3 regions of the Lysinibacillus fusiformis genome follow, and region 3 is predicted to be linked to each of the others. Evidence: riboswitches for the same ligand, from Rfam matches in the RefSeq annotation. Region 3 holds a riboswitch; each other region holds the start of a gene.

Region 1 (4,217 bases), 1.3 Mb from region 3:
CGCAGGAATTATTACAACAGGAAGCAGCTCATATTCTTGGCGTGACACGTGGTAAGGTTCGAATTGGTGTAATTTCAAGTATTTCTTCGAATTGGATGCCAGAAATTGTTCGAATTATGGATAATCAATTTCCAGGAATACAGGTGGAGTTACGAGAGGGAGATTACTATGAAATTGAACAATGGCTTTTAAGTGGTGAAGTGGAAGTAGGGTTCTTGAATGGTCAAAAGTCAGAGCAATATCAATTTACTGAGTTACAACAAGACCCATTATTATGTATTGTTTCCGATAATAGTCCCTTATTTGATAAGACAGAAATTGATATCGTAGACCTAGAGGATATGCCATTTATTATGACTTCCTATAAAGGGACAAATGATGTCAAGGTGCTATTAGAGCAATATCATATAAAGCCGAATATTCGCTTTGAGCTTTCTGAGGAGGTAGGGATTCTTTCTATGATTTCACATCATTTAGGGATTAGTATTTTACCCCAATTGGTTATTCAAAATTTACCACCAACATTGAAAGCGATTCCATTAAAGCAAGGTGGCTACCGCACCATTGGGATTGCTATGAAACACCATGCTTCACCCGTTACAAAGAAATTTGCAGAGATTTTAAGCGCTTGGTTAAATGAACAAAACAGCTCCCTACGATAGTCGCTATTGAAGCATATCCTTACATTACGTTAAAATAGTATTTGTATATATTTCAGAAAATAGGTGAGTGTATGGGGACATTACAAGGCAAAACCGTACTCATTACAAGTGGGGGAACACTTGAAAAATGGGATCGTGTACGAGGGCATACGAATTTATCAAAAGGCACAATGGGCTGTTATTTAGCAGAGGCGGCGCTGGCTGCTGGCGCTAACGTAGTATATATGCATGGTTACTTTGCACAGCTCCCAGAAAACCACAACAAAATGACATTGATAAAATTTGAAGGCATAGAGGATTTAGGACAAAAGGTGTGTCATGCTGTCCAACAACAAGTCGATATCGTCATTATGGCTGCTGCTGGCTCTGATTGGGTCATTGACAAGGTGTATGATCAATCAGGTAATTTAATGGAGGAGGCGGGGAAAATGCCTTCCGACGAACCACCTATTATTCATTTTAAAAAGGCGCCAAAAGTGTTAGGACAAATCAAGGGCTGGCAACCAAAGGTAACATTAGTAGGCTTTAAGCTCGAAGCGACGGATGATGAGGAGTTCTTGCTAGCTCGCGCAAGACTGCGTATGGAAACAGCCAATGCTCAATTTATGGTAGCAAATAGCTCCCAGTCTTTATACGGAGGGGACGAGCCTCATTGGATCGTGCCTGCTGAAGGCCAACCAATCAAGGTGATGGGGAAGCAACAGACCGCACAAGCTTTAATGGCCTGTTTACAAGAACAATAAAATCAAGAACTGTGCAGAGGCTATATTTCTGTGCAGTTTTTTTCTTTGCTTCTGTGGTTAGATATATTGACATAGCATACAATACGGTAGGATTATGTGTGAATAGCCTATAAAATTCTTACATTTCATAGTATTCAACTAGGTTTTCTAATATTTTGTATTGACATTCCTATAGCAGAATTATAGAATTATTTTCAAGAAACGCAGTACTCTTATCAAGAGAGGTGGAGGGACTTGGCCCAATGAAGCCTCGGCAACCGAAAAACAGGTGCCAAATCCAACAGATGGTGTCTGAGAGATAGGAGGGGCTATCAATCAGTTTGATGCGTTGGCCTCTTTATGATCAATAAGGATAAAAAAGAAGGGGTGTATCGTATGGCTCAGTCGGTAAAAGTAGATGATAAGAAATTAGAGGCAATTGCGAAGGCGATTCAAAATCTTGAATTTGGTGAAGTGCATATTACGATTCAAGATGGTGTGATTGTGCAAATTAATAGGCTTGAAAAGCAGAGATTTCCGCAGAAAAAATAACAATGATTTCAGTAGAACTTATGTCAAACGGCCACCTATAAGCATGAAGGATTTCCTTTGCTTACAAGTGGCCCTTTTTTGTGTAAAAGCTAGCTATAAAAGCTTTTTGGTATAGAACCGATATGACGGCGATGATAAAGTAAAGGCTCTTTTTGAGCATTTGTAATGTCTACCACCTGCCCAATAAAAATGGTATGGTCGCCAGCATCAATTTGCTGAAACGTTTTACATTGTAAATTAGCTGCTGTATCATGTAAAATCGGTAGTTCAAAAGAGGAAGTTGACCACTGTGCTTGTGCAAAGCGATCAGGGATTTTACTTGCAAATAGTGTACATAAATGTTCTTGATCACTCGCTAAAATATTGACCGCAAAATTTGGCGCAGCCGTAAAATAAGGATGGAGCTGAGATTTTTTATCGAGTGACCACAAAATAAGGAGCGGGTCGATTGAAACAGATGCAAAGGAATTGACGGTTAAGCCAATAGGTTTTGTGTCATGACATGTCGTGACAACTGTTACGCCTGTAGGATAATTACCTAATGCTAATTTAAAAGCAGCTACTAAATCTGTCATTCAAATCACCTCTTTATGAAATTAGTGAACGGAGTTTGTAGGTAAACGAAACTTTTTTTCATATCCTACTAGTAACTCCTTTTCTTGAGTAAATTTTAAACCAATCAAACATACAGGTAAAGGTAATGGGGAAAGAAAGGGGAATGGCCATGACTTTATATTTTGATCATCTGGTTCATCAAGTGGAATCACCAGAAAATATAAAGGTTTTCTTCAATAAACGAAATGTCCATACAGTGAATGGTGGGCAGCACACGATGTGGGGGACTTATAATACGTTAAGCTACTTTGGCTTAAGCTATATTGAACAAATTGCTATCTATGATCGTGATTTATTTGAGCAAGCGGCACAATACCCATATTCCCTACATTATACGTTTAAACGTGATCAAGAGCGCCAGGGATTTTCTCGAATTGCCCTGCGCACAAAAAATATTGAGGAAGAGGGTCGGCGCTTGCGAGCATTGGGCTATGAAGTATATGGGCCAGATGCATGTAGCCGAACAAGACCAGATGGCACTGTTGTAGAATGGAAGCTACTGCATTTTGGCGAGCCAGATCTTCCAATCGATTTTCCATTTTTGATTGAATGGGCGGAGGAAGATGAAGAGCGTTTGGCTCAACTAAAGGCAAGTGGTGCCATTGATGTAAAACAGGCTATAACGATGGAATCCATCCAATTCTATGTCAAGGACATGCAGGCAACCGTCCAGCTGTGGCAAGAGGCGTTGCAGCTACCAGAGCCTGTGCAATATGAGCAGTATATGTCACTACAGCTACCGAATATGCGTTTAGATTTCTATAAGGAAGAGAGCGCAGTAGCCATGACACTCGGTCATGTCAAAGAAGGACCATTTGGCGTGACATTAAAAGATCCAAAACGTACAAAGGAAACGTTAGTTTGCCCAGGCGCTTTTTATTGGATAAATCGATAATGAGAAAAATCCACTTCATCAGAGAAGTGGATTTTTACATGTTGCTGAACTAGAAGAAAAAGACTTTTTCATAAGGCGAGAGGTTGATTTCCGTTCCGCTAGCGTCCTTTCCAGGGGGCGTCCGAGGAGCCGCTTCACTCACTTACGTTCGCTCCAGGGTCTCCTCTGTGACGCTAAATCCCCTAGGAGTGACGCTGGCTCCACTCCAATCAACTTGCTACAAAAGTTGACTTTATTAATCTTTTATCATTTCCATAGTGTAAAGTAATTAGTCACGACAACCACTAATAAGTGAAAACCCTTCATTTGTATTTGTAAATACCTTTACTAAAACGATAACCCTTTTGTGGATTAGAGTGGAAGGCTTTTTGATTAGTAAAACCGGCGAAACCCTACACGGAGAGTCAGCGTCAAGCAAGTAGCCTGCAACGGAATTCTATCTTCACCTTTCTATTTGATAGAAAAATCCACTTCAACAGAGAAGTGGATTTTCGTTGCCTATTATTATTCTATCGTCATTTTTTTCGGTGATTCTGTACCTGTATACCAATCCAATTCAATTTCAAATGAATACTTGTCGCCCTTTTTTGTATAGGAGTATTCGATTTTGAGCTGCTCACTAGGGCTAACAACAGTTGGCTCTGTGCCTTGAACAAAAGTGAATTCACCATTTTCTTTAAGCTTTTTTGCGATTGTTTCCAGTGTTGCGGCAAATTCTGCTACACTTTGTCGTTCTTTATGCTTCAAAATAACTTCTGTCATTGGTTTATT
Region 2 (4,217 bases), 1.2 Mb from region 3:
TAACTATCCACTGCTTGGCGAGCAATTTCCACTGCACGCTTATTAATTTCTTCGGCTTTTGCGCCAAGATCATATTCATTTAACACGAGAGGCGTCCCACCAAATGTATTTGTACAAATAATATCTGCGCCTGCCTCTAAGTATTTGTGATGAATTTTCTCAATGACATCAGGTCTAGTAAGGACAAGATTTTCATTACAGCCATCAAGCTCCTCGCCACCAAAATCCTCTGCTGATAAATTTTCGTTTTGTAGCATTGTTCCCATTGCGCCATCAAGAATTAAAATACGTTTCTCTAGTTGCTCTTCAATCGAGTGCTTAGCCATGTATACTTACTCCTTTTTTCTGTTCATCCAATTGCTCTATATATTTCATCAACTCTAGGGTCACATCATAACGTAAAAACGGTGTAATAAGGTAAATACCATTGAAATATTGCGCAGCCACTTCTACTAATTCTTTGGCAATAGCAATTCCCTCCAATGTTGCCCGTTCCTTATCTTCCCCACATGCCTTCATTCTTGCTAAGGCATCCTCAGATAATTTGATACCTGGCACTTCATGATGTAAAAACTCAGCACTTTTATAACTCGTAACAGGCATAATGCCGATGTAAATTGGTGCTTGTAAATGCTTTGTTGCCTCATAAATTTCTACAATTTTTTCTTTCGTATACACTGGTTGAGAAATGAAGTAGTCTGCTCCATGCTCAATTTTCTTCTCTAAGCGTGTCACAGCACGATCTAACACACGGACATTTGGATTAAATGCAGCAGCAACTGAAAAATTTGCTTTTTTACGAAGTGGCTTGCCTGAGAAAGAAACCCCTTCATTTAACTGCTTAATTAATTGGATTAACTCCATTGAAGATACATCATAAACACTTGTCGCACCTGGGAAATCTCCAACTTTTGTTGGATCACCCGTAACGGCCAACACGTCATGAATACCTAAAGCATTTAATCCCATTAAATGCGATTGTAGACCAATTAAATTACGGTCTCGACATGTAATATGTGTTAGTGGGCGTACACCGTGTGTACTCTTTAACAATGCTCCCATTGCAATATTGCTAATACGTGGAGAGGCCAGTGAATTGTCTGCCATCATGACTACATCTGCACCTGCATCATACAGTTGCTTTGCTCCTTCAAGGAACCCATCAATCTCTAAATGTCTAGGTGTATCCAATTCTACTATGACAGAGCGTTCACGTTTTACTTTTTCATGAAGAGGCTCATACTTTGGTGGCTCTGCTTCACGAACAATCTCAATCTTTTCAGGTTTCGCATGCTTCTCCTGAACCGGTGATAACTCTTCTAAATACTTCTTTGCTGCTGCAATATGTTTCGGTGTCGTACCACAGCAGCCCCCTATTAAGCGTACGCCTTGATCACGTAATTCGACAGCCGCTCGACCAAAATAATCCGATTCTGATTCATAAACGACACGTCCATCTTCTAAGTCAAGAAGTGAGGCATTCGGATAGGCAGACATAAATGCCTTGTTAGGAAGTTCTACACCTTCAAATGCTTGAATCGTATGATGTGGACCTAGTCGACAATTGACACCCACGATATCTGCACCGAGTGTTTCTAGCTCATGCAGGGCATTATTTAAAGACATTCCATTTTGTAAAACACCAGGCTCATGCATAGATACTTGTGCAATAATCGGTAAATTTGTTTTTGCACGTAGCATCTTTAAGGTTGCAGTTAATTCTTCAAAATCATAATAGGTTTCGAGTAAAAGGCCGTCAGGATTTCCTGCAAGTAAAACATTTGCTTGCTCTTCAACTGTCGCTAATATTTCATCTAATGTTGCATCACTTTTACGAATTCCTCGAATACCACCAATTGTTCCTAAGACAAATTGACCGCCATCTGCCGCTGCTCGTTTTGCAATGGTAATAGCCGCTTCATTAAATTGTTGGACCCGTGATTCTAATCCATAGCGAGCTAATTTAATGGCATTTGCACCGTACGTATTCGTTTGAATGATGTCAGCACCAGCTGCAATATATTCTCTATGAATCTTTTCAATTAACTCAGGTCTCTGAACATTCATTTCCTCATGGCAATACTCCAATCCATAGCCATATAGCACTGTGCCTATTGCACCGTCTGCTGTCAATACATGCGTTTTTAACCTTTCAAGCAATCCCATAAAACTAGCCTCTCTTCCTATGTCTCTATATAATAAAAAGCCTTCTTTCATAAAAAAAGAAGGCTTTAACGATTCATCATTGTTGTTCCTTCTCATCTTCGACTCAATGGTCTTCTGGATTTAGCACCTGACAATAAAGTTGGTTGCTGAAGCTTCAATGGGCCAGTCCCTCTGCTTCTCTTGATAAGAATTAAGTATGAATTTTTTAAATAATTAAAAGAATCATATCGTTTACTGACGAATGAGTCAAGACTATTTCACATAACAAAGTTTTTTTCCACTTAAAACCTTAGAAATTGGCAAGTTCCTTCGCAAGCTCTTCACCAATTTTTTTCCCGTTTTGAATGCAAGCGCCGATACCTACGCCAAAATATGAGCACCCAGCAATCGATAAATGTGGATACTTTTCATGTAATTCCTGTAGTAATCCTTGTAACGCTTCACGATGAGCTAGATCATATTTAGGCATTTGATCAATCCATTTTGTTACATTCACAACTGTTGGCTGTTCCTCAATTCCTAGGCTTTTCCTCACGTCTTCTAAAGCTACAGCTGCCAATTCTTCATCCGTCATGGCACGTAATTGCTCATAGGCTGGATTGATGCTCTTATAAAAGAGTCGTACAAGTAATTTATGTTCTTTCGATGTATGCTTCCATTTACGACTCGTCCAGGTTGCTGCATTACAAGTAACATCCGAATTATGCGAAACAATATAGCCCGTTCCATCTGCTGGCAATCTAGAGTCTGGCACATCAAAGCCTAAATAGATGGTAATGGCTGACGCTGTCGTAAATTGGTCAAAATAGCGGTTTAAAGATTCATCCTGTAGTAGATTTTGAACAGCATCATTCGGTAATGCTAAAACGACATAATCTGACTCAATATTTTCACCATTAGCTAAGGTAATTGTGTAGTTTTTATCTTGTTTTTGAACATTTAGAGTAGTAACGCCCTTGATGATTTCTACATCTGATAATGTTTGTTCAAGTCGATCAATTAAAGAAGATAAACCATTTTTAAAGGATATAAATTTTTTGTTCGCTGCTTTAACAAATTGCTCACGATTCGCATCAAAACCTTTAATAATACTTCCGTAATTATTCTTATAATCAATTAAATACGGTAAAGTAGAGCCAATGGAAAGCTGATGTAAATCGCCTGAATAAACACCTGCAAGTACTGGTGCAATTTGATTTTCCACAAGTTCCTCCCCTAAATAGTAAGTTAAAAATTCTCCTATTGAACTTTCCTTTGTGAAGCCGTAGTTTGGTAATGTCAAATCCTTTAACGCTTCTTTTTTTCCTTGCTCTGAAATAAGTGTACTTTCTTCTAAGGATGCCAAACTCATCGGTATACCAAATGTTGAATCTGTTGGTATAGCGTGTAACTCATTATTCGTATAAATATAAGAAATACCTGTTTCGTTGTAAACTAGCTCCGCTTCAAAATCAAGCTCCTGTACGAGTTCCATAACGCCTTGATGACGGGCTACAATAGAATCAGCACCTGTTTCCATGATGAAACCTTGTTCATGTGCTGAATATAATTTGCCTCCTAAATATGTATTTTTTTCTACAAGCACTAGACGAACATCTAAATTATTCTCCTTCACTTGACGTTGTAAATAATGCATTGTACATAGTCCTGTAATTCCGCCGCCTAAAACAACAACTGTTTTCATAGTAACCGCCCCTATTTTTAGTTCTTTCTACAGTATAATCTTTTTTTCATTGAAAATTACGTTAAACCCTTTACAAATTTAGCAAAAATAGAGCTATTTCATCAGTGAAATAGCTCTCCTTAGTGTTGAAAAACAAAACAGTCAATTGAAAGGTAGAAATGGATTTCCGTTGCAGGCTACTTGCTTTCCTGTGGGCGAGCGCCGAATCGCTTCCTCCGCTACCGCTCCGTGCAGGGCTTCGCCTGTCTCGCTATCCCACGGGAGTCAAGTAGCCTTCCACTTCAACCCACTAACTTTTTAGCAAAGGTTTTCAAATAAAGTGAAGGTGCTCACTACTCTTTATGAAGAGGTGTTGTCACGCATCACT
Region 3 (4,217 bases):
AACGGATTACACTACCTGAAACATTTAATTGCTCAATAAGAGAAGGGGATAAATTACGTTGTGAAATTGTATTTAAAAACTTTCGCGTTGTAGGGTGCTTCGGTTTTGCAAAAAGTTCTATAGCTGTGCCGAATTCCACAACTTTCCCTGATTCTAGAACAGAAACCTCATCGCAAATTTTTTGAATCACATTCATTTCATGTGTAATGAGCAGAATCGTAATGCCTAATTCACGGTTAATTTTTAACAACAATTCAAGAATGGCTTCTGTTGTCTCAGGGTCAAGTGCACTTGTTGCTTCATCACTAAGTAAAATCTCTGGCTCCTGTGCCAAGGCACGTGCAATAGCCACACGTTGTTTTTGACCACCTGAAAGTTGATTTGGGTAACTATCTAGTTTATCTGTTAAGCCTACAATTTCAGCATATTTAGCTACACGGTTTTTTACTTCCGTCTCTTTATAGCCTAGTAGCTTTAAGGGAACGGCAATATTATTGTAAACTGTTGCTGTTTTTAATAGATTAAAGTGCTGGAAAATCATCCCGATTTTTTGGCGTGTTTGACGTAATTCATGAAGAGAAAGGGTCGTAATGTCTACATTGTCTATCACTACTTTTCCTGCTGTAGGACGTTCTAGTAGATTAACACAACGAATGAGTGTACTTTTACCAGCACCACTATAGCCGATCACACCATGAATTTGTCCCTTTTTTACATGAAGATTGATCCCATCCACAGCTTTAATGATGCCTTTTTTCGACTTGAATTCTTTTGAGATATTTTGTAATTGAATCATGCGATTGTTTGCTCCTTTCTCAACCTTCTAAAAAGCAAGAATCTGCTCGTCTTCCCATAGAGGAATTTCGGCAGATTCTTCGGCTTATAGAAGCTTCCTGAATGTATTACCAGCTAGGGATTACTGAACCTTTGAATTCTTCTTCGATGAATTGACGTACTTCATCAGATTGGTAAGCCTCAACGAACTTTTTAATTGTTGGGTCATTTTCATTTTCAGCGCGTACGACAATGTAGTTCACGTATGGAGAGTCAGTAGATTCCAATAAAATAGAGTCGTCTTTAGGGTTAATGCCAGCTTCTAATGCGAAGTTTGTATTTATAGCTGCTACATCTACTTCACTAAGCTGTTTAGGAATTTGAGCTGCTTCTAATTCAATGAATTTTAAATTCTTTTTGTTTTCTTCTACATCACGGATCGAGGCTGTTAAGTCTGCGCCATCTTTTAGCTTAATATAGCCAGCTTCTTGTAAAACAAAGAGGGCACGTGCTCCATTCGTTGGGTCATTTGGTAGGCCAAACGTTGCACCATCCGGAATGTCATCAAAGGATTTATATTTTTCAGAGTAGATACCCATTGGATTCAAAATCGTTTTGCCCACTGGGACTAAATCTGTATCATGATCTTTATTAAATGTATCGAGGAAAGGTTCGTGTTGATAGCTGTTCGCATCAAGATCACCTTCAGCTAAGGAAGTATTAGGTAAAACATAGTCAGAAAATGATTTTAGCTCTACTTCTAGCCCTTTTTCTTTTGCTACTTTAGCTGCTACTTCTGCAATTTGCTCATGTGGACCAGAAGTGACACCTACGACGATTTTCTTTTCATCAATTGCCTCTGCTTGGCCTTTACTATCTTCTTTAGAGCCACAGCCTGCTAGCGCTGCTACTAATGTTAAACTTGCTAAACCTACTAAAAATTTATTTTTCTTTTTCATGAAAACTACCTCCAAGATTGTTTTTATCGGTTTTTTGAAAATAAAAAAACTCTCTTACAAACTAAGAGAGGCTCATGAAAAGATGTCCTCTCTTATCTATCAAACGAAGATCGTTTGCAGGATTTAGCACCTTCCTTTAAAAAGGAGGTTGCCGAGCTTCATAGGGCCAGTCCCTCAGCTACTCTTGATAAGAGATTTATAATATTTTTTTGTAATTCCGATAGAACTAATATAATTTATAGGGTATAGTAAGTCAATAATTAATTTTTAAAATTTTTATATAATTATAATATTTCGACGTGAAAGAGGGATAACAATGTCTGTGAGAGTTAATTATGGTATAGGTTCATTTGGTAGGGTTATTAGTGCTCGACTTCTAATAGGGACAGATATCATTGAGGGAATTGAGGCGCTCTGTGAAGAGAATCATATTGAGTCAGCAACGATTGTTAGCTGTATTGGTAGCTTTCAAAAAAGTAGCTTTGTATATTTAGTGCCAGATGCAACAGCTCAGATTCAAGTTCGTTTTAGTGATGTGGTTAAAAAAGATGGACCACTTGAATTTATTCAAGGCTCTGGTGTGGTGTGTAAGCGTGACGGGGGATATGAAACACATTTCCATGGTTCTATGAGCGATCAATGGGGTGTTGTGTCAGGTGGGCATTTAATAAAAGGGGGAAATCCTGTTATTACTGCTGACATAGTACTGGCTGAGGTACAAGGTATTCAACATATTCGAAAATTGGATGATGAAACAGGTCATGTTCAATTTTATCCATTAGAAAATGGTTTAGGGCAGCCAAGGAAAATCGAAAAATAATGATCCTGTAGCTAGAGTTAGCTACAGGACACATGTTGTGGAAAAAAGATCATGTCACTAGCAGAAATAGACCTTTTAGCAAGGTGAGGGGTTGATTTCCGTTCCGCCAGCGTCCTTTCCAGGGGGCGTCCGATGAGCCGCTTCACTCACTTCCGTTCGCTCCAAGGTCTCCTCTGTGACGCTAAATCCTCCTAGGAGTGACGCTGGCTCCACTCCAATCAACCATTCTGTAAAAATGTCTTTCCCTCTTTCATACTAGTAGTAGTGAACAAAATAACTCATTATTTGTATGATTAGAGAGAGGATAGGCTCTTATTTTCAATGTGGAGAGATGATTAGTCACAACAACCCTCAATAAAAATGAGTAGTGTACACCTTCATTTTATTTGTACAACCTTTGTTAAGACGATAACACTTTTATGGATTGGGGTGGAAGGCCTTTTCACCTTTCACAAATAATCTATTGATGACATTGTCATTTGTTAAATAATTGTAATTGCTCGATTCTATGGATTGCTTCACGTAAACGTTCCTCGCTTACCAACAAACCGATACGGATGTAACCTTCGCCATATTGACCGAAACCATTGCCAGCTGCCACAGCAATATCAGCTTTTTCAAGCAATAGATCGGCAAATTGTTCGCTTGTATAGCCTAGTGGTACAGGGAGCCATGCGAAGAAGGAGCCTTTTGGAGCCGTAACATGCCAGCCGATTCTTTGAGCTTCTTCAATGAGTACATTTCGGCGACGCTCATAAGTAGCTCGTAGTTCATCCGCACATTGTTGGGAAGCTGTCAGTGCTACTGCTGCTGCTTGTTGAATAGCAGGGAATTGACTACAAAACAGATGATCCTGAATAAGATTAATAGCAGCAATAATCTCGGCATTCCCAACGGCGAAGCCTATACGCCAGCCTGCCATATTATAGGTTTTCGATAGGGTATACATTTCAATCCCAACTTCTTTTGCACCCTCTGCTTGTAGGAAGCTAATTGGTTTATTACCGTCAAATCCTATTGCTCCATAAGCAAAATCGTGTGATACGATAATATTGTGTTCCTTCGCAAAACGAACGGTTTCTTCAAAAAACGCGAGTGTTGCTGTACCACCTGTAGGATTGTTCGGGTAATTTAGGTAAAGTAGCTTTGCCTTTTCTTTCACTTCATCAGATAATGCATCATAATCAGGTAAGAAATCATTTTCAGCAAAAAGTGGCATCACTTCAAAATTAACATCCCCTAATACGACACCTGATAAGTAATCTGGATAGCCAGGGTCTGGTAAGAGCATCGTGTCGCCAGGGTTTAACACAGCTAAAGGTAGTTCAACTAGACCTATTTTTGTCCCACCAAGAATCGCTACCTCTGTGTCAGGATTTAGTTCCACATGATATTCACGTTGATAAAAGTCGGCAGCTGCTTGGCGTAATTCAGCAATACCTCGAAATGGTGAATATTTATGGTTTTGTGGGTTTTCAGCCGCCTCCTGTAATGCTTGAATGATGTGAGGAGGCGTGGGTTGGTCGGGATTTCCTTGCCCAAGGTTAATGACATCACGTCCTTCTTCTAAGGCTGTGTTTACTTTTTGAACGAGTGCTGCAAAAAATTGAGTGGGTAGTTGCTGTAGTTTTTTAGAGAATTCCATGCATAATCACCTTTTTCAG

Evidence for each region. A riboswitch is a leader RNA that binds a small molecule or an ion and turns the genes downstream of it on or off. The one in region 3 is predicted to bind S-adenosylmethionine.
Region 1: it holds a riboswitch for S-adenosylmethionine, as region 3 does, so the genes downstream of both, JTI58_RS17565 (YezD family protein) here and JTI58_RS11405 (MetQ/NlpA family ABC transporter substrate-binding protein) in region 3, are expected to answer to the same signal.
Region 2: it holds a riboswitch for S-adenosylmethionine, as region 3 does, so the genes downstream of both, JTI58_RS05680 (bifunctional homocysteine S-methyltransferase/methylenetetrahydrofolate reductase) here and JTI58_RS11405 (MetQ/NlpA family ABC transporter substrate-binding protein) in region 3, are expected to answer to the same signal.

Annotation. Positions count from the first base shown of each region.
Region 1 covers NZ_CP070490.1:3,621,863-3,626,079, forward strand. Annotated here, with positions in the region: gene JTI58_RS17555 (LysR family transcriptional regulator) at 1-662, shown strand, start outside; gene JTI58_RS17560 (phosphopantothenoylcysteine decarboxylase domain-containing protein) at 734-1,405, shown strand; SAM riboswitch class I at 1,615-1,710, shown strand; gene JTI58_RS17565 (YezD family protein) at 1,781-1,936, shown strand; gene JTI58_RS17570 (flavin reductase family protein) at 2,026-2,511, opposite strand; gene JTI58_RS17575 (VOC family protein) at 2,661-3,446, shown strand; gene JTI58_RS17580 (amphi-Trp domain-containing protein) at 3,951-4,217, opposite strand, start outside.
Region 2 covers NZ_CP070490.1:1,132,961-1,137,177, forward strand. Annotated here, with positions in the region: gene metH (methionine synthase) at 1-326, opposite strand, end outside; gene JTI58_RS05680 (bifunctional homocysteine S-methyltransferase/methylenetetrahydrofolate reductase) at 319-2,166, opposite strand; SAM riboswitch class I at 2,256-2,356, opposite strand; gene JTI58_RS05685 (protoporphyrinogen oxidase) at 2,456-3,850, opposite strand.
Region 3 covers NZ_CP070490.1:2,319,939-2,324,155, forward strand. Annotated here, with positions in the region: gene JTI58_RS11400 (methionine ABC transporter ATP-binding protein) at 1-796, opposite strand, end outside; gene JTI58_RS11405 (MetQ/NlpA family ABC transporter substrate-binding protein) at 903-1,733, opposite strand; SAM riboswitch class I at 1,823-1,927, opposite strand; gene JTI58_RS11410 (PPC domain-containing DNA-binding protein) at 2,050-2,553, shown strand; gene JTI58_RS11415 (pyridoxal phosphate-dependent aminotransferase) at 3,029-4,198, opposite strand.